Linked DNA regions of Paraglaciecola sp. L3A3. The protein of the gene in region 1 interacts with the protein of each later gene in a pairwise test. Links are inferred from orthologs where the notes say so. Each region holds a gene or a part of one and is shown on either strand. Other genes may lie near its edges.

The links.
Region 2: the proteins of GQR87_RS01405 (region 1) and topA interact in binary tests that used the Escherichia coli proteins (3 or more experiments, as listed by UniProt). The link is inferred for Paraglaciecola sp. L3A3 from one-to-one orthologs.

Annotation. Positions count from the first base shown.
Region 1 is NZ_CP047023.1:337,574-340,642, reverse strand. Bases 100-2,837 are described here. They hold GQR87_RS01405 (YigZ family protein), read right to left. Parts: upstream 1,913-2,837; coding sequence 1,286-1,912; downstream 100-1,285. Other genes in these bases: GQR87_RS01400 (DMT family transporter), read right to left, coding at 1,933-2,808; GQR87_RS01410 (efflux RND transporter permease subunit), read left to right, coding at 100-1,232. In the rest of the region: more of GQR87_RS01410, read left to right, coding at 1-99; GQR87_RS01395 (SDR family NAD(P)-dependent oxidoreductase), read right to left, coding at 2,936-3,069.
Region 2 is NZ_CP047023.1:3,225,860-3,229,430, forward strand. Bases 328-3,567 are described here. They hold topA (type I DNA topoisomerase), read right to left. Parts: upstream 3,171-3,567; coding sequence 528-3,170; downstream 328-527. Other genes in these bases: GQR87_RS13475 (DUF2058 domain-containing protein), read right to left, coding at 328-439. Outside these bases: more of GQR87_RS13475, read right to left, coding at 1-327. UniProt on the Escherichia coli protein: Releases the supercoiling and torsional tension of DNA, which is introduced during the DNA replication and transcription, by transiently cleaving and rejoining one strand of the DNA duplex.

The DNA.
Region 1 (3,069 bases):
TTGAATTAGCCAGAAAATGGCGCGAAGCAATGCCTGTCATACCTGGTATGAAATCCATTACTATTCAAGACAGTATCAATGGCGGTGGCAATGGTAACGGTGAATTTGGTTATATGTTATTTGGTGCTGATATCAATATGCTAAATGCTGCAGGCCGCGAATTTATTGCGATGTTACAACAACAGAAAGGTCTGTTTGATATTAGCTCTTCGATAGATCCTGCCAGTAAAGAAATTCAAATTGACCTATTACCAGTGGCTTATGATCTAGGATTAGATTTAACCACAATCGCCAATCAAGTAGGGGCTAGTTTCTTTGGTGGAGAAGCACAAAGGGTTATCCGCAGTGGCGAAGAAGTTCGTGTCATGGTTCGTTACCCTAAACTTACTCGAGAGCGATTTGCCGAATTAAAATATGCCGTCATTTCTACCCCAAGTGGGCAAGAGGTTATGTTAGGTGATGTCGCTACATTGACCGAAAAACCAGGTATTAATCATATTCGCCGTGAAGGTGGGTATAGAAGTGTCTATGTATACGGTTCAATTGACGAAGAAGTAGTCGAACCTAATGCCGTAATAGAAGAAGTTAAGAAAAAACTATTACCACAACTCCAATCCAAATTCCCTGGAGTTAAATCTGAACTAGGCGGAGCGATTGAAGAATTGCAAGCTCAACAAAATGAACAAATTGTGTTTTTTATAGCAGGCATGTTATTTGTGTACATATTGTTAGCTGTGCCACTAAAAAGTTATGGCCAGCCATTAATTATTATGTCGGTCATACCTTTTAGTTTTACCGGAGCAATCTGGGGGCATTATTTTTTCAGTCTAGATCTCAGCATGATGTCCGCATTTGGCTTAATCGCTGCGGCTGGGGTGGTGATTAACGACAGTTTGGTGATGACAGACTTTGTTAACCAAAGGCGGAAAGATGGTTATTCGATTTTAGAAGCGGTAACCGAAGCAGGGTGTGCAAGGTTTAGGGCTATCACTTTAACTTCAATCACTACCTTTGCCGGTGTATTACCTATTATGTTTGAAACCAGCTTACAGGCGAAATTTGTCATCCCGATGGCAGTGGGCTTAGGTTTCGCTGTGTTATACGCCACTATGGTCACCCTAATATTAGTACCTTGTTTATATATGATATTAGAAGATCTGAACAAACGTTTTGCAGGGTTCTTTAGATTACTCGCTTGGCCAGTTCGTCGGCTAAGTAAAGCAAAAGCATAAGACTAAAAAAGCGCCGATACGGCGCTTTTTTAATGTTCGTATTTTATAAAAACTTAATCTTCATCTGCAAGAATATTTATTTTGCCACTGGTTGTATTGATGAGTTCAGCCTTTAAGTCATTAAATTCACTCGTAGCGACGTCAATACAAGTGACGACGTTTGCTCCATATTCAGACTGAGTATTTTCCACATCATATCGACCTATTAAACGCGAAACAGCCCCTTCAAACTCATAATCATAAATGAACTTGAGGTGACTTCTGCTGACTTTAATTTTAGTCGGCATATCGACCAGCACTTGAGCAACTGCATCTGAATAAGCCCTTTGTAAGCCACCCGTGCCCAATTTTGTACCACCAAAATAGCGCACCACAGCCACCACAATATCGCCATAACCACTATGTTCAATCACTTTTAACATAGGCATACCCGCTGTACCACTAGGCTCACCATCATCACTCATCGAGCGAACCGTAGTGTTAGGCGCACCAGCAATATAAGCCCAACACACATGGCTAGCTTGTGGATGTAGCTCTCGTAAAGAGCGAACAAAATCATCGGCTTCTTTTCTAGAGCTCGCGTTATTAGCTAAGGTTAGAAACTTGCTGCGTTTGATTTCTAACTCTACTTGCCAAAGTTCTAGAGGCACTGAATAACTTAACTCAACTTTATTTTTCATGCTAATTCACTCAGTATTTTTTAAGCCCACATGACTAACAGTGCAGCAAAAGCGATTAACAACAAGCCCACTATTTCATGTTTTTTGACTGGGTTTTTCAACCAAAACACAGCAATTAGAATAGTAAATAACACTTCAATTTGGCCTAAAGTTTTGACGTAAGCCACATGGTGCAAAGCCATAGCACTAAACCAACAAATTGAACCTAAACAGCTAGTTAAACTAGTACTAAAAGTCATCTTGGCATTTTGTTTTAGCAACACAAATGTTTGTCTGTTTTTCAGCGCGATATACATGACTAACAAACTAGTCTGAATACATAACACCCACAAAAGTACCCAAGCAGCGCTATGGGGAAATGGAACTTTCAACAGGTGGGCTGCTTCTCGAACATATAAAGAAGTTAACGCAAAACAGGTACCACAAGCCAAACCAATTAAAATTGTTTTTAAACTGAGTTCTCCTTTTCTGCCACCACCACTTAAAACAAATACAGCGGCCGCACCAACAAAAATTCCTATCCAACCAAATAAACTTAAGTGACTGCCAAAGAAAATAGTACCCACTACACCAGCCACTAAAGCTTCGCTTTTTGCCAGACCAGCACCCACAGCAAAGTTTTTTTGTTTAAATAAAATCACCATTAATGCCGTTGCCGCGATCTGTAATATGGAAGCGAGAAAGACGATGGCAATGAATTTAGCAGTGAAACTAGGAATGATTTGATCTGAGAAGCTATACAGTATAAACAGATAAAGTAACGCTATAGGTGGTGCAAAGAGAAATCTAGCGAGTGTCACCCCTGATGTACTGACGGTTGCACTGAGTTGACTTTGTAGTGCATTGCGAAAGGTCTGCATTACCACAGCGCCTAGGGTGAAAAGGATCCAGCTCACATCAATACCTTATTGGCCCTTCATCGAAGGTTATTACCTAAAAATGGTATTTTACTCTTTTTATGCTCTAAACGTTATAAAAAGATGAAAAAGCAAGCTGTTGCGGCCTGCTTCTATCTGTCAATCCTTACCAAGGTATAACTTGTCCGGTACTATCTAGATATGTTCCAGATTGTGCAGTCGTTAATTTTTCTACAGTTGTATAAATTTGTTTTGATACTTCAGTGACACTAGTTGGAGCCTGTTCTCCCCCCATGTCAG
Region 2 (3,571 bases), 2.9 Mb from region 1 along the record:
TAGCTACAGGCATAGGCACTAATTCATAACCAGCGCCTAACTTAACCACAGCCAACTTACCTTGAGTAATTTGTTTTTGTACCGCAGGGCTAACATACATACGTTTAATCAATGTGCCATCGGTGAAGTTACACACCACATCTTCTTGGCCTTTTGAACCGCCAGTTTTACGTTGTTTATTGGCTTCAATGAGTTGTTTTATTTGCGCAACAATAGCCTTTTTTTCAGCTTCTAGCTTAGCTTGTTGGTTTAATTCTCTGTCTTTAGCTTTTTTTGCTTCAGCCACTTTTTCAGCCGCTAATTTAGCTTCATTGGTTTCAACAAGATTGTGTTTTTGTTTGGCTTTGGCCTGCTTATGCTTTTGTTGCCTAACTTGTTTAGCTTTTTTCTTATCCGCTAAACCCGCTTTAAGTAATTGTTCTTGAAGAGAAAGTGCCATAGTTTTATGCCATATTAAAATTGAAATTTTTTAAATTTAAATAAATACGGCAGCGTTAGCTGCCGTTATGAGAGGATAAATAAAATCTTTATTCTTTAGGTTTTTTACGTTTATCTTCTGCTTTCCATTTTCCGTCGGTATACCAAGCAGACCAACCAGATGCTTTACCATCTTCTTTTTCTGACATCACATATTGTTGTTTGGTTTTACGACTATAACGAACAATAGTGGGACTACCGTCTGGATCCGCAGCAGGGGCATCTGCTAAGTAATAAAACTTAGGCGAAATACGATCCCTAAAACGGGCGAGCTCCTCTACTTTTGGCGCACGAGTTTCTCTAGATTTAGGGAAATTATGTGCAGCTAAGAAAATACCAGAAGCACCATCGCGCAATACAAAGTGGGCATCAGACTTAACACATTCTAATTCAGGTAAATCAGTAGGATCCTCTTTCGGTGGTGCAGCTTCACCATTTCTCAGTAACTTACGAGTATTTTTACATTCTTCGTTAGTACAACCAAAATATTTACCAAAACGACCGCTTTTAAGTTCCATATCAGATTGGCACTTATCACACTCGATAATGGGACCTTCATAACCTTTAATTTTAAACGTTCCCTCTTCAACCTCTACACCTTCACATGTAGGAGTGTTACCACAAACATGCAGTTTACGGTTTTCGTCAACAAGGTAACTATCCATAGCAGTACCACAGATACCACAACGACGTTTAGAGCGTAACAATTCTGTTTCTAACTCTTCTTCATCATCGACCTTAATAACTTCGTCACCAGAGGTTAAATTCATGGTACCGGTACAACGCTCTTTCGGCGGTAAACTATAACCAGAACAACCTAAAAATACCCCAGTACTAGCAGTACGAACATTCATTGGACGTCCACATTTAGGACATTTAATATCAGTTGGTACGGCTTGATTCAAACGCATACCACCTTCTTCAGGTGGTTTTTCAGCAAGTGCTAATTTTTGTTCAAAATCAGTGTAAAACTCATTTAGTACTTCTTTCCACAACACATTACCTTCAGCTACATCATCGAGCTTTTGTTCCATGTTGGCAGTAAAGTCATAACTAATGAGATCATCAAAATTTTCTAACAAACGATCGTTAACTATTTCGCCCATTTTTTCTGCATAAAAACGTTTGTTTTCAATACGAGCGTAACCTCTATCTTGAATAGTAGAGATAATACTAGCGTAAGTTGAAGGTCGACCAATTCCTCGTTTTTCCAGTTCTTTAACCAAAGATGCTTCATTAAATCTAGCCACAGGCTTAGTAAAATGTTGTTTCGGATCAAGTTCTTTTAGTGCTAAGTTTTCACCTTCTTTGACATCGGGTAACAACAAATCTTCATCGCCTTTTTTACGTTGAGGATTTTGCACTTTTGTCCAACCATCGAATTTTAATACACGACCTTTAGCAGTTAATTCAAAATCCCCTGCTTTCACTCGAATAGTACTCGCATCATATTTAGCGTTGGTCATTTGACAAGCCACAAATTGACGCCAAATTAGCTCATATAATCGCTGCGCATCGCGCTCAACTTCAGTTATGGCTTCAGACTTAAGTAACACATTTGAAGGACGTATCGCTTCATGAGCCTCTTGTGCACCTTCTTTGCTACCATATTTGATTGGGTTCTCTGGGAAATATTTAGCACCGAAGTTTTCAGATATATATTCACGACAACTTTCAACTGCTTCAGTACTTAAATTAGTTGAATCTGTACGCATATACGTGATGTGACCCGCTTCGTATAAACGCTGAGCCATCATCATGGTTTTTTTCACACCAAAGCCTAAACGGGTACTTGCCGCTTGTTGCAAGGTAGAGGTGATAAATGGCGCAGAAGGTTTACTTTGTGTAGGTCTAGATTCACGACTCACCACTTGGTAATCTGCACCTTGTAAAAAGTTAACCGCCTTTTCAGATTGTTGTTTATTTACCGGTTTAAAAGCATTACCGTTTTCTTTAGCAACCAACATACGTAAATTGGTTTTATCAGCGGTATTTAAATCAGCATGAATGTCCCAAAACTCTTCAGGAACAAACGCCTTAATTTCTCTTTCACGCTCAACTACAAGCCTAGCAGCAACCGATTGCACACGACCTGCTGATAATCCTCGAGCTACCTTTTTCCACAATAAAGGCGAGACCATAAAACCCACAACGCGATCAAGAAAACGCCTAGCCTGCTGAGCATTGACCATTTCTATATTCAGCTCGGTTGGCGCTGCAAATGCTTCTTGAATCGCATTTTGGGTGATTTCGTTAAACACAACACGCTGGAAATCTTTACCAGGTTCGTCAATGAGTTCTCTGAGGTGCCAAGCAATAGCTTCCCCCTCCCTATCCAAATCCGTTGCGAGATAGACGGTATCTGCGTTTTTGGCTAGCTTTTTCAGTTCATTAACGACTTTTTCTTTACCCTCGAGCACATCATAATGAGCTTGCCAATCGTTCTTAGGATCAATCCCCATACGATCAACTAACTTTTTATATTCATACTCTTTTAAGTAATTTTCGCGTTTTTTATCGGATAAAAGTTTTAGTTCTTTTGCTGGTTTTTTAGGCGCAACTTTGCCCACAGCTTTATGAGGAAGATCTCTTACGTGACCCACACTCGATTTAACTATAAAGTTTTTGCCGAGATACTTATTGATTGTTTTTGCCTTTGCCGGTGACTCGACAATGACTAGAGATTTGGCCATAAATTGGTTTTAACCTTTGATTTAAATAGGTTTTTATCAAATGAGTAGTTAACACTAAGTTTTTACTCATCAAAAATGCTTTTTAACATATATCGACAAAATGAAGAGAAAACAAGTGCTTATTTATACTTATCTTATATTCTTTTTTTAACGAACTCCGATTCTGTATATTTTTTAAACCACAAAAATTCAAATCTAATCCACTAAATTTCAAACATAAAATTTGTCAAAATTAGCCTCATTGTCCACAGTGTTAAGTTGGCTAAATAATAGTTAACAAAAAACGTTATACCAGTTTATTAAGAAGCTTCACTTATTTACCTTCTGCTATTTAACCATATTACTTTTTCGTTTGATTAAAATGCAAAAATCTCCAATCGACTCTAAACAAGCTGCTAAGC